DNA from 2 places in the Bradyrhizobium sp. B097 genome. Region 2 is predicted to be linked to the other one. Evidence: riboswitches for the same ligand, from Rfam matches in the RefSeq annotation. Region 2 holds a riboswitch; the other holds the start of a gene.
The links. A riboswitch is a leader RNA that binds a small molecule or an ion and turns the genes downstream of it on or off. The one in region 2 is predicted to bind glycine.
Positions count from the first base shown of each region.

Region 1: it holds a riboswitch for glycine, as region 2 does, so the genes downstream of both, AAFG07_RS30685 (D-amino acid dehydrogenase) here and AAFG07_RS16520 (ABC transporter substrate-binding protein) in region 2, are expected to answer to the same signal.

Region 1 is NZ_CP152412.1:6,625,947-6,636,350, forward strand. Features, by position in the region: gene AAFG07_RS30640 (GTP-binding protein) at 1-816, opposite strand, end outside; gene AAFG07_RS30645 (RidA family protein) at 820-1,287, opposite strand; gene AAFG07_RS30650 (GntR family transcriptional regulator) at 1,315-2,055, opposite strand; gene AAFG07_RS30655 (isochorismatase family protein) at 2,305-3,294, opposite strand; gene AAFG07_RS30660 (2-hydroxymuconate tautomerase) at 3,291-3,491, opposite strand; gene AAFG07_RS30665 (resolvase) at 3,491-4,126, opposite strand; gene AAFG07_RS30670 (amidohydrolase family protein) at 4,174-5,520, opposite strand; gene AAFG07_RS30675 (dipicolinate synthase subunit DpsA) at 5,517-6,407, opposite strand; gene AAFG07_RS30680 (NAD/NADP octopine/nopaline dehydrogenase family protein) at 6,404-7,492, opposite strand; gene AAFG07_RS30685 (D-amino acid dehydrogenase) at 7,680-8,963, opposite strand; glycine riboswitch at 9,110-9,212, opposite strand; gene AAFG07_RS30690 (amidohydrolase family protein) at 9,266-10,404, opposite strand, start outside.
Region 2 is NZ_CP152412.1:3,558,118-3,568,521, forward strand. Features, by position in the region: gene AAFG07_RS16515 (GMC family oxidoreductase N-terminal domain-containing protein) at 1-289, opposite strand, end outside; gene AAFG07_RS16520 (ABC transporter substrate-binding protein) at 439-2,010, opposite strand; glycine riboswitch at 2,312-2,429, opposite strand; glycine riboswitch at 2,433-2,542, opposite strand; gene AAFG07_RS16525 (branched-chain amino acid ABC transporter substrate-binding protein) at 2,816-3,934, opposite strand; gene AAFG07_RS16530 (ABC transporter ATP-binding protein) at 4,101-4,850, opposite strand; gene AAFG07_RS16535 (ABC transporter ATP-binding protein) at 4,847-5,680, opposite strand; gene livM (high-affinity branched-chain amino acid ABC transporter permease LivM) at 5,677-7,002, opposite strand; gene AAFG07_RS16545 (branched-chain amino acid ABC transporter permease LivH) at 7,013-7,930, opposite strand; gene AAFG07_RS16550 (hypothetical protein) at 8,310-9,068, opposite strand; gene AAFG07_RS16555 (hypothetical protein) at 9,252-9,794, shown strand; gene AAFG07_RS16560 (carboxymuconolactone decarboxylase family protein) at 9,774-10,166, opposite strand; gene pcaD (3-oxoadipate enol-lactonase) at 10,394-10,404, opposite strand, start outside.

The sequences.
Region 1 (10,404 bases), 3.1 Mb from region 2:
GACTGGCAACAAGCCCTTGACGCGGAGAATGGATTGGCCGCGCGCAGCCAGCAGCAATTCCAGCCACTCGACGAAGGCTGGCCATTCGACCTCTCCCGGCACCTCGACGGTGAAGGTCTTGATGCCGTGGCTGTGCACCCCCTGTATGGATCCGTGAGATGTTCCGAGATGCTTCGGGTTTTCCCCATGATCGAAGACGTCGCGCGCGGGCGCCATCGCGCCCTTGCTCGACGTCAGCGACCGCACTGAAGGATTGACCCGGGCAATTTCGACCTTGAGCGCGTCCACCTGCCAAGGCTCGACAAGCTCCGCCTTGGTGATGACGACGCAATCCGCCAGCGCGACCTGCTGGGCCGCTTCCGCGAAGTTCTGGATGCTATTGCAGCCGCTCACACCATCCACCGTCGTGACGATGCTTCCGGCGCGACAACGATGCAGCAACTCGGGGGCGCTCATTACGGCATGGATGATAGGCGCGGGATCGGCGAGGCCAGTGGTTTCAATCACGACCTGGCGGAAGGGCGCGACATTGCCGGAACGGGCCATTGCCAGAAGATCGGCCAGGGTCGATATCAGGTCGTCGCGCACTGCGCAGCACAGGCACCCCGACGACAGCAGGACCACGTCCTCGGTGACTTCCCGCACCAGGAGGTGGTCGAGTCCGACCTCGCCAAACTCGTTGATGATGACCGCGGTATCGGCGAGGCTCGGCTCATCGAGCAGGTGCCGGAGAAAAGTCGTCTTGCCGCTCCCCAGAAATCCCGTCAGCACATGAACCGGGATCCGCGCATCGAGGGAGGAAGCGGCAGGCTGCATGGTTCAGCTAACCTCGAAGATTGCGTCGACTTCGACGGGAACGTTGCGTGGCAATGAGCTGCATCCGACGGCGGCTCGCGCGTGACGTCCTGCCTCACCAAACACCTCGACCATCAGGTCGGAGGCTCCGTTCAGAACCTTGGGATGATCCTTGAAGTCGGGCACCGCGTTGACGAAGCCGCCGAGCCTAACAACGCCGACCACCCTGTCGAGGCTTCCGTCAAGAGCCTGCTTGACCTGAGCGAGGATGTTGATTGCGCAAAGACGGGCAGCCGCCTGACCTTCCTCCACCGAGAAGTCCGAGCCGAGCTTGCCGGTGTATTTGTCCTTACCGTCTTCGCTGGGGACTTGTCCGGAGATGTACAATTGGCTGCCCACCTTGCGCGCGGGAACGTAGTTGGCGCTGGGGGACGCGGTTGCGGGCAGACTGATGCCCAATCGAGCCAGATTCTGTTCGAACGTTCCTGCCATGACGTGGCGCTCCTGATTTCTAGTTCTCTAGTCCTCGAACTGCAGCTCCATACCTTGCGCGAACGGCAGCTCGATTCCTTGCGACCCGGCGATACTGAGCAAAGCCTTGCAGGTCGTGCGGATGTCCTGGATAGTTCCGCGCTTGACGGCGGTGGCATTGCCCTCCTTCAGTCCGGCCAGGATATCCGCGTGGTGCGACGCGCTCCAAGGCATCGAAGGGATCAGCAGCGACATGTACATGGTCGGTCCGAACTGCAACCAAAGCGACTCGATCAGCAGCGTGAGCGTCTCCGATTCCCCAGCCTGGTAAAGTGTGAAATGAAACTTCTGATTGAAGGACAGGCAGTTCAGGATGTCGCGCTTGGCGATCGCCTGGAGCAATTGCTTATTGATCGACGTCAGTTCATTGACTAGGGCAGGCGTCGCCTTCTTGGCGGCGAGCTCGGCCGCCGAACCTTCCAGCAGCTCCCTTACCGAGAAAATGTCGCTGAGCTTCTCCGGGCTAAGCCGTGGCACACGCACCGAGCCTCCCTTCGTCTCCTCCAATGCATTGGCGGCGACGAGCTGGCTGAGAACTTCGCGAACAGGCATTGGGCTCGTACCGAGCCCTGCCGCCAGCTTGCGCAGGCTCATGACTTGGCCGGGAACAAAGGCCCCCACCATGAGGCCTCGGCGCATATAGTTCAGCACACGTTCGTAGATGTGACCGCGCTGCCGCTTGCGTTCCTCGGTACCGCCTTCGCCAACTTCGTTTTTTTCGGTCCGCATCTCCCCATCTCTCTTTCTTTGAAAGCACGCCGCCGGTCTGCGTCTTCGGGCATCGAGCCCGCCCCGTCCCGGGAGAAGACGTTTAGCTACTGCGTCCTTGTGATCTGATCTTGTGATCAATAGCGGATTCGGAATTGAGCGGCAACCGCACCGGTCGTAACGATTGCTTGTCGGCAAGCCTGGGTTGATTCAGGCCTGCCGGCCGGCACAAAAGACATTGGCAAAGCCTTCCGTCCGAAAGCGCGGGGATCAGGCGGTCGCCCCCGCCTGGTAAAGCTCCACCTTGGTTCCATCCGGATCGGCGATGTAGATCGTCAAGCCGTAAGGCCCATCGTGCAGCTGATCATAGTAATGCACGCCGGCCTTCTTCAACTTTGCATCGAGCGCGCGCACGTCGTTGACCTCAAAAGCGATGTGGTCGAGCTGGCGATGGTCTTTCGTCTTTCCGTTGATCAGCGCGATGCCCTGATGGAATGCTATGAAGGGCCGCCCATCCGCGAGCGGCTTGGCCGGCCTGACCGTAAATCCCAGTTGATTGGTGTAGAAGTCGACCGACTTGTCGATGTCATTGACCATGATCAACTGATGCCCGTAGTTGGTGACCCGCGGCTTCATTTGCTCGCCGATCCAGTCGATAACGTCGGACGACGGCGCAACTTCGCAGAAGTATTGCTTCCAGACCTGCTTGGCGGTCGCTTCCCAGTCTGCATTGACGCCTGACACGCAGTCGTCGACCGCGATCACGTCGAAATCGCGGAGGTAGGCTTCGCGAATGGTCGTTTCAACGCAGGCGTTGGTGGTTGCTCCGGTGACGAAGAGATGCTGTGTGCCCAGCATCTTCAGCATCATCTCCAACCGGGTTTCGTAGAATGCGCCGAAGCGGTGCTTGCGGATCACGAAGGACGGATTGAACTCGGCGAGCGGCTTCAGCTCGTCGATGATCTCCTCATCCCAACTGCCCGCGAGCGCGGACACCTGCTTGCGCCGGGCGGTATGACCGAGCAGCTTCTTCCTAGCGCGGTTTTTGTCGACGGCAAAGTGCTCCTGCATGGTCCAGATGACGGGAATGCCGGTCTCCTGGCATCGCTTGATCAGCTTTGCCAGCGGCGAGACGATCGTGGACAGCCGCTTGGTATCCACCCCGGAAATGCCCAGCGTGCCCTTTTCATGGATGAAGGCGTTCTGGAGGTCGATGACCAGCAGTGCCGACTTGCGATAATCGAGGGTCTCAAGGCTCATTTTTTGTCCTCCACCATGTCAATTCCGAGCACGCCGGCGCGGCCCCAGCTCTCCTTCGGTGTTTCATGGATCACGACATGCAAATGGTCCGGCTTGCACGCGGCCTCCTCGACCATTGCCGTGGTGATGGCCTTCACAAGTCTGCGCTTCTGCTCGACCGTACGGCCTTCCCACATTTCGACGATGACAAACGGCATTAAGTCTCTCCTCCTTTTTCGGCGGCCAGGCCGCCTGATGCCCAGGCGGGCGCGGCAAGCGAGAAGCCCGTAACCAGATCGTTGTTCGTCCGGTCGGCACCGCTGAGCAGCCATAGCGGACGGTTGGCGTAGTTGATCAGAACCTGCTCTTCCATGCATGCGCGGTGCGCTGGATGCAGCGGGTTTCGATCGAAATGGCTGGTGCCCGGCAACAGTCTGATCACGTAGATCGGATCCAACGGATCGTGCCTGTCGAGCACACTCTCGTGCACATCATTCAGACTGATGGCCTTGGGCCGTGGGTCGGCTCCACCGACACCGAGCACGACGATCGCTCCGGCGAGTGGGGTGACTGGCCAATAGCGACCTTCCTTCTTCTCGCGCAGGAAATCCGTATATTTGCGCGCTTCCGTGAACAGCTCGCTGTCCCACAGGATGATGTCCGGACCCAGGACGCTACGTGCTTCATCCACGACAGCATCGCTCTCGCAAATGCTCAAGAACGTCCACGGATCGGTGAAGCCGATGGCATGCCCCCAGGGGTTATGGAGTCCCGACAACCTCTCCTGACGGATCGCGTCCTTCCGCGCCAGGATCCCGGCGACCGCTTCGCTCACCGATAGTTGGCCGGGCATGAGCGGCTCCCGCCCCGCCAACTCCAGCCGGTGAAGGTCCGTGCCCGTCATGACGGTCGGGTCACACACCGGCCGCGACCGAAGCCGTTTTCGGCGACAGCCCCATTTTCATAGATGACCTCGCCGCGCGCGACTGTCAGCACGGGCCAGCCCTTGAGCTTCCATCCCTCGTAAATGCAGGTGCCCTTCCCGATGTGTTTGACCGTGCGCTCCTCATCGAGGTCGACGAGCACGAGGTCGGCATCGAAACCGACTTCAATATGACCCTTGCGCGGCCAGAGGCCGAAGCGGCGAGCGGGGTTGAAGGAGTTGAGCTCGACAAGCCTGCTCAATGGCAAACCGCGCTGATGGACGCCGAAGTGCAGCATCAGCGACAGCTCCCACGGGAAGCTCACCACGCCCGGGAATTCGGTCCATAGATTCTCGAGCTTCTTGGGCAGGAACGGAACGTGGTCTGTTCCAAGGCTGTAGACCGAGCCGTTCAGCATGCCCTGCCAAAGCCCCTCGAGCTCATTACGATCACGAAGCGGTGGCGAGATCTTGGCGCGCATGTCGAGGTCTTCGTCATAGCAGGTGCGGGTGAGGTAATGCGGGCAAGTCTCGACCGTGACGTGCACGCCGCGCGCCCGTGCCTCGGCGGCGAGCACCGGCCCCATGCCGACGGAGGTGTGGACCAGATGAAGCGAGCAGCCGGTCTTCTCCGCAAGAAAGATCATGCGACGAATGGTCTCCACCTCGCAGAAGGCGGGGCGGGACTCGGTATAAGCGCCAAGATCCTGACGGCCGGTGGCTGAAATCTCCTTTTTGATCCAGGAGGCGATCTGCGTGTTCTCGCAATGCACATTGATGACGCCGCCCGGGACTTTCGCGAGGATCCGCATGGCGGCATAGACCCAACCGTCGGTCGCCGGCACGATGCCGATCGGATTGTCCGGCTCGTAACCGAAATAGCACTTGAAGGATCTGACGCCGGTCTTGGCGATCACCTCGGGGATCTCAGCGATGTGTTCTTCACGCTGGATACCGAAATGAAAACCGAAATCGATTAGCGAGTTTTCTTCGCCGATCGCCTTACGCTCCTCGTAGAACGGCAGATAGGATTCCTTCAGGTTGCGAATATAGAGAAGCGCCGTCGTTACACCGCCGGAGGCCGCGGCCGCCGTCTCGGTCCGCATGTCCTCGGCGAAAGGAAACTTCACGCCGAGATGACAGTGCGGGTCGATCACCCCCGGCATCAATACCCGGCCCTCGGCGTCGATCGTGCGCTTTGCATCCGGAAGAGCGTCATCAGCTCCCGTCAATACGATTTTTCCATCCATTGCCGCAACGCCGCCGCGGAACTCTCCGTCGTGGCGCACGACCCGCGCATTCTTGATGACCAGGTCCGCTTTCATGATCTTCGCTCCAGTATTTCCTCGATCCGGCGACTGATGCCGGTCCACTGACTCCGACCGACGGTGATCGGCGCACGCGCGCCCATGCCGCGAGCCCAGAGAGCTTTCAGCCCCAGCTCGGCGGCCGCGTCCCGATCGATGGTTCCGGGAGGCGCTGCGACATCGACCAGCAGTGCATGCTTTGGCAAAAGAGCTAGTTGCTCGCGCTCGAGCAGTCGTTTCGGAACGCTGCCGATGACGATATCGGTGCTGGGCAGAATTGCCGGCAATTGTTCGAGCGTCAGCGCTTCGGCGCCCGCTGCATAGGCTGCCGCGCGCTGAACCGGGTTGCGCGCCGCGACATGAACATGGGCCCCGAGAGCGACCAGCGTCTTTGTCAGCAGCGATCCGATCGTGCCTTGCCCGACCAGGCAGACGTTGGATTTATGGATGGTGATCTGCGTATTCTCAATGATCACCCTCAGCACGCCCTCGACGATCGCCGGCCCGCGCAGCAGCATCAGGTCGACGTCCCATTCGTACTCATGCAGCGTGATACCGAGCGCTTCGGAATGAGCCTTGAGGTTGCGGTCCGCCCAACCGAGTATGATGTTTGCGGATGGCCGCATGCCGGCCAACATCTCGCGCGTTGGAATGATCTTTTCCGGGCACTTCGGTGCAAAAAGCGCGCCTTCCGCACTGATGCCCGGAATTGGAAAGAGCGCTATGTCAGCCCCCTTCAAGGCGTCGGCGGCGTCGGAAGCATGATAGACGCCCTCGATGCCCTCATCAGGCCACGGGAAACCGTACGCCCGAACGACGGCTCCAGCCCTCACGGCGCAGCGGGCGATCTCCTGTTCGCGTGCGTCGCCGGCGACTATGGCGATAACCGTGTTCTGCCAACTCATGGGGCCCTTACCTTCTCGATGAGCTGATCCCTGGACATACCGGAGATACCCATCGCTTCCGCAGTCCGCCCGCCAATCCGGAAGTCTGTTCCGACCGCGGCCTGCGCGAGGCGATAGAGCGAGGTCGCCACCGGCACATCTACCCCGGCGATCCCTGCAAATTCGATGAAGGGCAGCAGGCCATGGCCGAAATCCTCTTTGTAGTAGCGGGACTCGAGCGAGTCCGGCCCCTTGATACGGCGATTGGCCTCGCCGCCGGCAATCGCGGCGGCGTAATCGGTAACGTCGACCACATCGGCCTCGACCGTGCCGAGCAGCTTCATCTCTTCGATCAGGTTCGGCAGTTCGTGCCCGAATGCCCGGGCGACTGCCAGCCGCTCATCGTCCAGTTGCCGCATCACCCGGGCGACGCCGGGCGTCATTGCGTCGACGTAGAACGTGAAGCTGCCGCCGGTCGCTTCCACCCAAGCGGCAGCCAGCACCGCGCCAGGTGGATGCAGGATCATGTTGACGTTGGAAAGGTCGGAGGCGATCACGTCGGCTACAGGTACCACGCCCGGATACAGTTTTGCCGCGACCTCCAAGGCTTCCGCGCCTCCCTTGAGAGCCGCAGCCTTCAGTTGCTTCGCCCGACCGCTGACGGTCACAGCATCGGGGCGGTATTTGCGCGCGACATAGGTGAGCGTGGAGAATTCCGCCACCGGCGGCACTGCGCAGCCGGTGCGCGAATAGGTTTCCGCGAACTCCAGTGCCCCGCCGGTGTGACCAGGATTGAGCACGACGGGCCTGTTCGACGGCCAGCCGGCCTTGGCGAGTGCCTTGGCTATGGCCGAATGCGAGAACGTCGGAAGCGCGACCACCGCTACGTCCACCCCGGAGATGGCTGATTTGAGATCGGTCGTGATCAGGGCAGGCTTGGCGACCCCCTCGCCGAGCTTTCCGTCGAACGCAACACCGCCGAGCCTGAGATGCGGCTCGAGCGTTTCGGCCGAACGCCCCCAGAAGTGAACGGAGTGGCCCGCCTGAACCAACTCCGCGACCGAGGCCGCGCCGCCCGCCCCCGCTCCCAGTACAGCAACCTTCATTCTGGCCTCCGCAGATCCGAGCGCAAGGGCACCTCCTGAGATATATTTTGATCACAGAGTATGATCACATACGCCATTGTCAAGCTGAACGAGCGCTCGCCCACGGAGGGGTGCCCATGCATCCGCAGCAACGGACACATGGTCCGGGCGTCCGGCAACGGCGCGAAGGCCAACGCCGTGAATCCGTTCATGCCGTTTGCTCCGCGTCCAGGCGGAAATGCTCCATACGACCGGCAGTTATTTCGCCGGCGACGCATTCGGCGACCATCTCCGCCGTCGCGGCCGAAACCGTCCAACCCAGATGACCGTGGCCGGTGTTGTAGAAGACCCCGGGCATCCTGCCCTTCCCGACCCGCGGCATCATATTGGGCATCATCGGACGCAGCCCAGCCCACGGCACGACGCGATTGGTATCGACGGACGGGAACAGCGTTCGCGTCCAGTCGACCAGCGGCTTGATGCGGTCGTGGCGTATGTCGCGGTTCATGCCGTTGAGCTCTGCGGTGCCCGCCACGCGAAAGCGCGCGGCGCCCAACCGGCTGGTCACGATCTTGGCGCCGTCATCAAGCAGGCTCACCCAGGGGGCGGCCTTTTGACTCCGCTCGTCGTCGAGATGCACGGTGATCGAATAGCCCTTCACCGGATAGATATTCAGGCGATCACCGAGCATCGCAGCCAAGTTGCGACTCGCCGATCCGGCACATACGACGACGCCATCGGCCTCGATGATCTGATCGACCAGGCCCTGATCGCCGCAAGACGCCTCATACGAATGTGCGATGCGATAAACGCCGTTCCGATCGATCCGCCTCACCGTGGCGTCAAAGATGAAGCGGACACCTCGCTGCTCGCATACCTTGGCAAGTCCGTAGGTGAACTTATGGATGTCACCGGTGGAATCCGACGGGGTGTAGAAGCCGCCGAAGAAATCGCCATGCAGGGTTGGCTCGATCGACTTCACCTCCGCGGCGGTGACCGGACGACGGTCCAGGCCCCCGTCCACCAGAATCGCATTGACCTTCAATGCATGCTGGAAGCTGGCCTTGTCCCGATAGATATGCAGGATACCGCGACGTTCGTGATCGAAGTCGATGTGCTCGCGCTCAGCAATTTCGAACAGGTGCTTGCGCGCGGCAATGGCGAGCCGCACGGTCTCGATCGTATTGCTGCGATATTTTCCGATGTTGTAGACGAATTCCCCGAGCCAGGCATATTTGTGCCAGGTCGGTGCAGGATTCATCAGCAGCGGCGCATCGCGCTTCAGCATCCACTTCACTCCCTTGAAAACCGTCGACCAGCTATTCCAGACCTCGGCATTGCTCGCCGATAGCTGGCCGCCATTGGCGAACGACGTCTCCATTCCGGCATAACGCTGCCGGTCGATCACCGTGACGGAATAGCCGCGATTGAGAAGGGAATAGGCAGTGGTGACGCCGGTGATACCAGCGCCGATGACAGCGATATGGGGCATTACTCTCTCCGCGATAGAAATTGGGAGCGGACCGAAGCCCGCGGCTCATCCCCAATCTGTCGCTGTACCTGAGAGATTAGCCACGGCGGCTTGGCCGGTGCGGCGGTCCCCTTCGGTGGGCACTCGCAGTGCCACTCTCCAGATCGTTCAGCTGCATGGTCACCTTTGCCTGAGAGTTTCCTGGGGGTTGCTCCTTCGGCGCCGGCCAATACCGCCACGGCGGCGACCGGTCTCTCCCATGCAGCCTCTTGAACGCGTGAATTCTTTGGCTGCCATGCGCCTCCGCCATGGAAGGCGAGCTATCAATTCCCTCCGTCGTACAGAGTGGTGGTTGTTTCAACTTGTTCCTCATGCAGACCGGCGCGCTCGACCGCTGCCGCGGCAAGTTCGCGAGCCTTACGCCGAATCTCTGCCTCGTCGACGCCCTGCACCTTTCCATCGGCGTACAGCACCTTGCCGTCGACCCAGGTCTGGGCGATCGAAGCGGTCGACGCCGAGAACACCAGGGCTTGCAGTGGGTCGTGGAACGGCGTCCACTCCACGTGGTCGAGATCAAAGAGGATGAGATCAGCCTTCTTGCCGATCTCCAGCGAGCCGATCTCGTCGTCCCACATCAACGCCCTCGCGCCTTCGATGGTCGCCGCACGCAGGGCCTGGCGCGCCGTGAAGATATCCGGTTGCAGGCGTGCATCCTTGAACATGCCTGCGACGATCAGCATTTGCCGCATCAGATTCATGTTGCCTGCGGCCGACACCCCGTCGGTGCCGAGTCCGACTTTCACGCCCGCCTTCACCATCTCCGGATACTTTCCGATGGCGGTTGCGCCCTTGCCAAGCTTGAACGACGAACACGGGCAGAAGGCGACACTGGCGCCACGGTCGGCAAGCAGGCGGACTTCGTCGTCCGACACTGCCGCGCCATGGGCGATCACCAGGTTCTTCTGGATGCCTCCAGCCCTGTCGATGCGGGTGATCGGCCATGCGCCATACTTCTTCTCGCAGACCCTCGCCTCCTCGATCGATGTTGCAAGGTGGTAGGTCGTGCCGACGCCCAGCCTTTCGGCAAGCTTCACGGCGCCGACATGAAGTTCGAGGCTGCACGGCTCCTTGCCCTCGATGTTGACCCAGCAGCGTGCGCGGCCGTCGAGTGCACCGTTGTAGCGAATGACACAGTCCTCAAGGACCTTGAGCGCCGCTTCGGCGTTCGGGAAGAAATGATGATCGACCATTTCCTTGGTCCAGCCACGAGGAAGCTCCGGCGGAGGATTGTCGGCGGCATGCCGCCCGGTGATGCCGCGAATGCCCACCTTCTCCATCGCGCGAACGACGATTCCGGGATCGTATTGCGATCCCATATCGAGGAAGCAGGTGGTGCCACAACGCAGCATCTCCGTGACGCCGAGCAGCGCGCCCCAATATTCGTCCTCTTCAGTGATGTGAG
Region 2 (10,404 bases):
AGCTGCCGCCCAGCCCCTTGCCGCGCCAATAGAAGCGCGGTTCCTGCCCCGCGATGCGGCGGGTCAGGAGGTCCGGCCACTGCCACTTCTCCTGGAATTCCCGCTGGTGAATGATGGGAATCGGGTTGGGCGTCCTGATCTCCCAGGGGGCTTCATCGGCACGCCAGTCGAGGCCCGCTTCGAGCAGCAGCACCCGCCGCTTTCGATCCTCGGACAACCGGGCGGCAATGGCAGCGCCGGCGGAGCCGCCGCCGACGACGATCACATCGTACGTGGTATCAAGTGACATGGCATCAAACCTTGCTGCGTCGGAAAGTCCAAACAAAGGACATCAGATGGCATCCCGACATCTCTGATGTTTCTCGTTTCATCGCCCGCTGGAGACTTCGGCCTGTCCCGGATAGCCGCCAGCGTCGATCAGAATCATGCGGGTTGAGACTACTCGGGTTTATCGATGTTCCAGAACAGTGGCGTGGCCGGACCATCGAGCATGCCCGTCAGCTCCTTGTGCCACACGCTCGGCGCAAAGTACTGGCCCAGGGGAACGTAAGTCACCTGGTCGAGCGCACGCGCTTGAATCTCCGCTGCGATCTTCTTCTGTGCCTCGGGCGAGCCGGCGCGGGCGAAGGCATCGCGAAGGCTCTCCATTTGCAGGTCGTCCGGCCAGCCGACCCATCCGCCCTTGCGACCCCTGCTGTTCAGGGGAGCGCTGACGACGGGGTTCATGATGTCGGCAATGCCCCAGTTGGTGAAGAACATGTTCCAACCGCCATCCTTCGGCGGCTTCTGGCTTGCGAAGACCATGTTCGCTGTCTGCCAGTCCATGGACTGGACCGTCACCTGGAAGCCGGCCTGGCGCAGCAGCTGCGCCGCGACGATGGGCTGCGCCTTGAGGGTCACCACATCGGTCGGTGCCAGCATCACGACCGGCGTGCCGTCGTAACCGGATTCGGCCAGCAGCTTCTTCGCCTCGGCCATGCCGCCGCCCTTGACGAGAGAGTCCGATCCGAGATCGGAGGCGAGCGGTGTGTCGCAGCCGAAAACGGCGCCGCAAATCTTGTAGAGCTTCGGATCCCCGACCATGGCGTCGAGTATGTCCTTCTGGCTCAGCGCCATCATGGCAGCCCGGCGCACCTTGACGTTGTCGAATGGCGGATAAAGAAAATTCATCCGCCCGATGGTCTGGAAGCCGAGGCCGCTCAAAGGGCGCGACGTCAAATCCTGGTCGGCTTGCAGGATCGGCAGCATGTCGAATGACGGCCGCTCCAGGAAATCGATGTCGCCGGACTGAAGCGCGCTGGTTGCAGTCTGCACGTCGGGCATCGTGATCCATTCGACGCGATCGACCTTCACCACCTTGCCGCCCGAGGTCCAGCTTGGCGGTTCGGCGCGCGGCACATAGTCCCTGTTCTTCTCGTAGACGGCCTTCACGCCGGGCTGGAATTCCGCCGGGACGAACTTGAAAGGTCCCGAGCCGATCTGCTCGGGGATCGGCCGATCCGACGGTGTGTCGGCAAGGCGCTTCGGCATCATGAAAGGCACCAGCGTGGATGGCTTACCCAGCGACTCCAGCACCAGGCCGTAGGGTTCCCTAAGTTTCAGCACGATCGTCCTGGTGTCGGGGGCCTCAACACCGGCGGTGAAGTCCATCAGCTTCTGGCCCATGCCGTCGACGGCGGCCCAGCGCTTCAATGACGCGATGCAGTCATCCGCGGTCACCAGCGTTCCGTCATGCCACTTCAGGCCGTCGCGCAGCGTGAACGTGTAAGTCAGCTTGTCGTCGGACACCTTCCAGTCCGCCATTTGAGGCCGGATCGTGAAGCTGGAGTCCATCGCCACCAGCGTGTCGTAGACCATATAGCCGTGGTCACGCGTGATGTAGGCTGACGAAACGATCGGATCGAGCGCCCGCAGATCCGAATGCATCACTGCCCTGATCGTCTTGGCGTGAGACAGGCCGGGCCACACGAGAGCGGTGACGAGCAGCAGCCCGCGTAACGCGGTTTTCATTGACGTCGGGGTGTTTCCGGCTCGCGGGGTGGCTGACATCATTTTCCTCGGATGAACGTTGAACGGACTTCGATCGGCGCGTTGAAGAGCGCATTGGTTGAATGGAAGCCGCCCGCCGGTGCGAGATGGCTTTTGTCATGGCGTCGAGACATCCGTCGAAGGCAATCGCGCGTCCGCGTCACACGGATGGTCGTTGCGCCGGTGAGGCCGGCGCCGACGGGTGCAATGAGGGGCATGTCTTGAAGAGGCTCCCGGACGCTAGAGTCGCCCCGACGCCGGCGTAAACCGGTGGAGGCGCCCCATCTGTCTCGGTACCTGAGAGCTTGATCCGCTGGAGCCCTTTGCTCGACGCAATGGCTCGATGACGGATATCCCCTTCGGTGGACACCGCATCAAGGATACGGTGTCTCTCTCCAGATCGTCCTGACGACACGGTCCTTGTGCCTGAGAGTTTCCGGGGCAGTTGCTCCGTCGGCGCCGAACACGAAAACGATGCGCTCGCTTTCGTTTCGATCTCTCCCGCATCGTCGCGTTGGACTGTCAAAACGATATTGTGCGCTCCCAAGCCAGGCAAGACTAAACTTCAATCGGGATCTGCCCACATCATATGCGATCAATCTTGCGAGGCTCATGGCTCCGTCAACTGCGTGGTCGTGCAACTGGGAATTGGAGCTGCGGAACAGAAACGGCATTTCCGTCTGCGAGGCGTCGAGCGACGGGCCGGGCATCGCGATCCTGCCCAACAAAAAAACGCCCCGGCTGACCGGGGCGTTTCGTCTCTCTGATGGGATCAGGCGCGAGAGGCTTAGGAGCCCTTCGGATTGATCTCGGTGTAGTTGCCCTTGGCGTCCCACTTGTAGACGACGTAGTCGATCGCCTTGATGTCGCCCTTGGCGTCGAAGCCCATCTTGCCGAGCACGGTGTCCCAGTCGCCGGCCTTGATGGTGTCCATCACCTTCTTGGCGTCGGTGGTGCCGGCCTTGGCGACGGCCTGCGTCCACACCTGCATCGCGGCGTAGGTGTAGAGCGTGTAGCCTTCGGGATCGATGTTCTTGGCCTTGAACTTCTCGACGATCGCCTTCGCGGTCGGCTTGTTGCGCGGATCGGGGCCGAAGGTGAACAGCGTGCCTTCGGCGGCGGGGCCGGTGATCGAGGCGAACTCCTTGTCGTTCATGGCGTCGCCCGCCATCAGCACGGTCTGCAGGCCCTGGTCGCGCATCTGGCGCAGGATCAGGCCGGCTTCCTGATGGTAGCCGCCGACATAGACCAGATCGATATTGTCGCGCTTCAAGCGCGAGACGATCGAGTTGAAGTCCTTGTCGCCCTTGTTGTAGGACTCGAACATCTTCTCCTGGAAGCCGGCCTTGTTCAGCGCCTTCTTGGTCTCGTCCGCGAGGCCTTTGCCGTAGGTGGTCTTGTCGTTCAGGATCGCGACGTTCTTGCCCTTGAAGTTCTTCATGATGTAGTCGGCGGCGACCAGGCCCTGCTGGTCGTCACGGCCGCAGACGCGCGCCACGTTCCAGAGCTTGCGCTCGGTGAACAGCGGGTTGGTCGAGGCCGGGGTGATCTGCAGCACGTTGGCGTCGGCATACGCCTCGGAGGCCGGGATCGACGACGACGAGCAGAAATGGCCGGCCACGAACGGGATCTTCGCGGAGCCGATCTTTTCCGCGATCGAGCGCGCCTGCTTCGGATCGCAGGCATCGTCGTCGGCTTCCAGCGCGAGCTTCTTGCCGAGCACGCCGCCGGCGGCGTTGATGTCGGCGACTGCCTGCTCGGCGCCGTTCTTCATCTGCCGGCCAAAAGCGGATTCGGAGCCCGTCATCGGGCCCGCGACTGCGATGGTGATGTCTTGCGCGAACGCGCTCGCCGATAATGCGAACGACGCGCCCAGTGCCAGGCCGATCAGCTTCAGTGATTTCATGAGACGTCCCTCGTGGTCGTTGCCTCTTGCGGAAGGGCCCGGCACGCCGGGCCCCAAAACCGGCGGCATTCTCGGCTGATTTCGCGGCGAAGTCACCGGCAATTTTCAGGCAAATCGACGCTGCATCAGCCACATCCTGCTGCAACGGGCGGCGCACAGGGGTGAGCTAGCCGCGGCGGCCGCCTTCCAGATAGGCGGCGCGGATTTCCGGGCGCTGCAGCAATTCGGCGCCGGTTCCGGCCAGCGTGATCAGGCCGTTGACCATGACGTAGCCGCGATGGGCGAGCTTCAGCGCATGGTTGGCGTTCTGCTCGACGATCAGCACGGTGAGGCCGTCCTGCCGGTTCAGCGTGCGGATGGCATCGAAGATCTGCCGCGCGATCAGCGGCGCGAGGCCGAGCGAGGGCTCGTCCAGCATCAACAGGCGCGGCCGGCTCATCAGGGCGCGGCCGATCGCGAGCATCTGCTGCTCGCCGCCCGACAGCGTGCCGCCGCGTTGTGCGACGCGCTCCTTCAGCCGCGGAAACAGCGCGAACACGCGCTCCAGCCCGGCCTCGCGTTCGGTCTCGCTGCATTCGGTGGCGTCGGCGCCCATCTGCAGGTTTTCCGCGACGCTCATGCGCGGAAAGATCCGCCGGCCCTCGGGCGATTGCGCGATGCGCAGCCGCGCGATCTCGTGGGTCGACACGCCGGTGATGTCGTGGCCGTCGAATTCGATGGTGCCGGCGCGGGCGCGCGGCCGGCCGAAGATCGTCATCATCAGCGTCGACTTGCCGGCGCCATTGGCGCCGATCAGGGCGACGATCTCCCCTCGATTGATCTCGATGTCGACGCCCTTCAGCGCCTCGATCTTGCCATATGCCGCACGCACGCCGCGCACCGCGAGCAGGGGTGTGGTTGCCGCTGCCGAGCTCACGTGCCGCTCTCCATCACGGCGATCGCCTCTTCCTCGTCGGCGCCGAGATAGGCGGCGATCACCTTCGGGTCGTCGCGCACCGCTTGCGGCGTGCCTTCGGCGATCTTGACGCCGTAGTCCATGACCACGATGTGATCGGAAATCTCCATCACGACGGACATGTCATGCTCGATCAAGAGGATCGAGGTGCCCTGTTCGTTGCGGATCGACAACAAGAGCTCGTTGAGCCCGCCGCTCTCGCGTGCGTTCAGTCCGGCCGCGGGCTCGTCGAGACAGAGCAGCGCCGGCTCAGTGCACATCGCGCGCGCGATCTCGAGCCTGCGCTGGTCGCCATAGGGCAGATTGCCCGCGGCATCGTCGGCGCGGTCGAGCAGGCCGACGCGGTTGAGCCAGGTCCGCGCCAGCTCGATGGCGCGCGCTTCGGCCTCGCGCCAGGACGGCAGGCCGAGCAGGCCGAGCAGGGTCAGCCCCGAGGCGCGCATCAGCGCGTTGTGTTGGGCGACCATCAGGTTTTCCAGCGCGGTCATGCCGGGAAACAGCCGGATGTTCTGGAAGGTGCGCGCCACCTTGGCCTGCTTGGAGATGCGGAAATCGTTCAGCCGCTCGAGCTGGATGGTGCGGCCGTCGTCGTGGGCGAGGCGGATCGCGCCGCCGCTCGGCCGGTAGAAGCCGGTGATGCAGTTGAAGACGGTGGTCTTGCCGGCGCCGTTCGGCCCGATCAGCGCAGTGATTTTGCGCCGCTCGGCCGCAAAGGAGAGGTCGTTGACCGCGACGATGCCGCCGAAGCGCATCATCAGGCGGTCGACGGTGAGGATGTGGTCGCCGCTCATCCGTGGCCCTCCTTGACGAGGTCGGAGGAGATTGCCTGGTTGCGCTCCAGGAACACGGTGGGCGCGCGATGGCCGATCAGCCCGCGCGGCCGCCAGATCATCAACAGCACCATGGCGATGCCGAACACCAGCATGCGGTACTGATCGAAACCACGGAACAGCTCGAAGCCGCCGATCATGGCGAGGGCGGCAAGCGCGACGCCGAGCTGCGAGCCCATGCCGCCGAGCACGACGATCGCCAGCACCAGCGCCGATTCCTGGAAGGTGAAGGATTCCGGGCTGATGAAGCCCTGCCGCGTGGCGAAGAATGCGCCGGCCAAGCCGCCGAACATCGCACCGGTCGCGAACGCCGTCAGCTTGGTGGTCGTGGTGTTGATGCCGAGCGCGCGGCAGGCGACCTCGTCCTCGCGCAGCGCCTCCCAGGCGCGGCCGATCGGCAGCCGCCGCAGCCGGATCGTCACCCAGTTGGTGAGCAGCGCCATCGCCAGGATCAGATAGAACAGGAAGACGAGGCGGTGGGTCGGCGAGAACTCGATGCCGAGCCTGGCGGCGAGCCCGTCATCGCCCGGCGTCAGCGGAATGCCGAACATGGTCGGGCGCGGAATCCCCGAGACGCCGTTGGGGCCGCCGGTCAGGCTTTGCCAGTTGATGATGACGAGGCGGATGATCTCGCCGAAGGCGAGCGTCACGATCGCCAGATAATCGCCGCGCAGCCGCAGCACCGGGAACCCGAGCAGCACGCCCCAGAACGCCGCCAGGATGCCGGCGAGCGGCAGGCAGACCCAGAACGACAATCCGAAATTGGTCGCAAGCAGCGCGTAGGAATAGGCGCCAACCGCATAGAAGGCGACATAGCCGAGGTCGAGCAGGCCGGCGAGCCCGACCACGACGTTCAAGCCCCAACCCAACATCACATAGGTCAGGACCAGGATCGACAGGTCGAGAATGTAGCGCTGGTTGTAGAAGATGACCGGTACGAGGAACGCGAACACCAGGAGCGCGGGCGCAAGCCATCGTCCGGCGAACGAGATCGCTGATTGCACCGGCTTCGGCACGATGCTGTCCTTGTCGACCGGGCCCCACCATTGCCGCAGCAGCTCGACGATGATGCTGCCGCCGAACACCGTGCCGACGAGGGCGGCGAGGTCGCCGAACCGCGTCCAGTAGATCAGGCCGCCTTGCGGTCCGGCCTCGGTGCGCACGCCGATCATCAGCGAGAACAGCACCAGCGCGACCAATGCGCTGATCAGGGCTTTCTTGAGAATGAAGGCGCTGCCCGAGGGCTGCGCGGCGGGCGATGGGCGGGCTGAGGTCGCGCTCACGAAGTGCCTGTCAGACTTTTTCGACTTCGGGACGGCCAAGCAGGCCGGTCGGCATGAAGATCAGCACCACGATCAGGATCGAGAACGCGGCGACGTCCTTGTATTCCACCGAGAAATAGGCCGACCAGAACGTCTCGATCAGGCCGATCGCGAGCCCGCCGAGCATCGCGCCCGGCAGCGAGCCGATGCCGCCGAGCACGGCGGCGGTGAACGCCTTGATGCCGGCGACGAAGCCCATGAAGAAATCGACCAGGCCGTAATACAGCAGATACATCATGCCGGCGACGGCGGCGAGCGCGGCACCGATCACGAAGGTCATCGAGATGGTGCGGTCGACGTCGACGCCGAGCAGTGCGGCCATGGTCTGGTCCTGCTCGCAGGCGCGCATGTCGCGCCCAAGCCGGGTGCGCGACACCAGCCAGGTGAACAGCGCCAGCACCACGATGGTGGCGAGCACGACCATGATCTGGACGTTGGAGAGCTGCACGGCGAAGCCTTGCGCGCCCTCATGCAGCGTGTAGCCGCCGGTGATGATCGGCGGCACCGGCTTGACGCGCGCGCCCTGCGACACCTGCGAGAAGTTGGTCAGCACGAACGACATGCCGATCGCCGACAGCATCGGCGCCAGGCGGAATGAATGCCGCAACGGCCGGTAGGCGATGCGCTCGATGGTCCAGCCATAGAGCGCGGTGATCGCCATCGAGACCAGCAGCACGATGAGAAGGATCAGGGGGATCGCGGTGAGGCCGAGCGACACCAGCACCAGGAACGAGATCAGCGCGATGAAGCCGCCGATCATGAAGATGTCGCCATGGGCGAAGTTGATCATGCCGACGATGCCGTAGACCATCGTGTAGCCGATGGCGATCAGGCCGTAGATCGAACCGAGCACGAGGCCGTTGATCAGTTGCTGGGCGAAATAATCCATGCGCTGCCGTAACTCGAGGGGTGACGCGCCGAGGGCCCCCGGGCAGCCTGATCCGTCGCGTCGTGGTATTTTCTAACAGTGGGACCCGGGCGGCGGCAACAGCGTGGCAGCAGCAGACGAGGGCTTGTACATAACTACTTCGGCGGGTGCGGTTCCGATGTCACAGGGTCGACACCTCGTTGCCTTGCAATGATCGCGCCAGAACCCGTGTTGGCCGAGCCACGACGGCGGTCAGATGCCCGGGGAGCAGCAGGATCCGCGCCGGCAGGACCAGAAGCCCAATCCGGAGTGCTCATTCCGGGCAATTGAGCAGATGCAACAAGAGGGGCTTGCCGAATGGCGAAGCCCTTTTGTCAGCTCATTTGTTTCTGCTTTCTGTTCAGGCCAATTGATCGGCGAAGCGGCCGCGGAAGGCGTATGAACCGAAATGCGTGAGCTCGCTTCGAAGGTCCAGCAAGATTTCGCCGCCGAGGTCGATCCAGCGCCGGCAGAAGGCGTAATCTTCGGACAGATACTCGCCGGTCGTCTTGTCGATCATGCATTCGAACAGCGAGATGCGATCGAGGTCGGCGCGAACCAGGTCTCCGGTGTTCAAGTCGTTGCTCTTGTGGTTCGCCCGATATTTGAGCTCGGGATGGGCGTCGCACAGCCTGACGAGGGCGGATCGCTTCATCATCAGGAAGCCGGTTCCGGCATATCGGACCTTGGCGAAGCCATCGCCGCGAGCCGTGAGCTGGTCGCCCTCCCATGTGACGACATAGTCCAGCGAGGATGACGCGAGGTTCTTGCGCTTGGCCTCCGCAGCCCGCTGCACCTTTGCCCAATCGATGTGCTTGAGCGGGTAGGCCGCGGCCGAAACCTCGGCGTCGCAATCCAGCAGCCGGAACACGGATTCGGGTTCGAACCCGATATCGGCATCGATGAACAGCAGATGGCTGGCGCCGGATACAAGGAATTGGTGGGCCAGTTCGTTCCTGGCGCGCACGATCAGCGATTCGTTTCCTATCAGGTGGAACTGGATGTCGATGCCCCGGGCAGTGGCCACGGCCTGAAGCTTCAGGGCGGACAGCACATAGGCCATCTTCAGGTCGCCGCCGAAGCAGGGCGTCGCGACGAAAATGCGGGTTCTTTCGCTCATTTTACCCCCCTTTATCCCGGCCGGCGCAGGCGCTGGCCGGGCCCGATCGCATCGATCCGGAACCATCGCACCGCGCTTAACCTTAACAAAGGGTTTAAATTGCTGCCGGCAATCGATCGGCGTTACCTCGCAGGCTGAACCGTCGCCGATCCAAAAGGCGCCGGAGAGAAGCGGGAAGCGGCAATGTCGAGCAACTGGCGGATCAGCTCCTTCAACGGCGCGCTGCTTGCGGCCTATTTCATTCCGGTCTGGACCATCATCGCCTTTAGCATCATGGTGTCGCCGATCCACGGCCTCTATGAGCGGCCGAGCGTATCGATCGCGCTCTATGCCAGCGACTATCTGCACCTCGGCAAGATGGCGACGGTGCGGCTGGCATGGCTGCTGGCGCTGGCGCGGATCACGGTGGTGGCGTTCTTCGCGGTCTTCCTCGCGATGACGGCCTTTTCGCCGTTGCGCAAGACCAGCAGCGGCGCCGACGAGGCGCTGGCGGTGGCGCTTTGCCTCGGCAGCGTGCTGAGCTTTGCCAGCATGATGATGGCGTCCAAGGTCGGCGAGATCGAAGCGTTGCGCATGCATGCGGCCGAGCTTCTGATGCTGCTCGGCACCGCGATCGTAATGCTGCTCGAGACCTCGCCGAAGCGAACTGTCGAGTCGTCCGCCATCCAGGCGCCGGCCGCCGAGACCAGCACACCGGCGAGCGAGCTATCCCTTCAGCAGCCCTAGTTCGGCAATGATCGCGCCGGCTTCCTTGACGGCGTGATTGGCCGCGGGCACGCCGCAATAGATCGCCTGCTGCAGCAGGATCTCCTTGATGTCCTCGGGCGTGAAGCCGCCTTCGCTGAGCGCGGCGCGGACATGCAGGCGGAACTCGTCCCACTGGCCGAGCGCGACCATGGTGCCGATCACGAGTACGCGGCGCGTGCGGTGATCGAAATGCGGCCGGGTCCAGATGTCGCCCCACGCATAGCGCGTGATCAGGTCCTGGAAGTCGGTGTTGAACGCGTTGCGGTTCTTGATCGACTTGTCGACCCATTCATTGCCCAGCACCTTGCGGCGCTGCGTCATGCCATCGTCGCGGCGCTGATTGTCGTCCATGGATGTCTCCTCATGAAATCGTAGCCCGGATGGAGCGCAGCGCAATCCGGGGTTTCAGTGTCCGCCGCAAAGACCTGTCCCGGATTTCGCTTCGCTCCATCCGGGCTACGCAGCTCTTGGGTCATTCCGGGGCGGTCCGCAGGACCGAACCCGGAATCTCGAAGTTGTGGATGCGGATCGGGATTCCGGGTTCGATGCTTCGCATCGCCCCGGAATGACGATGGTCGTTAACGTTGCG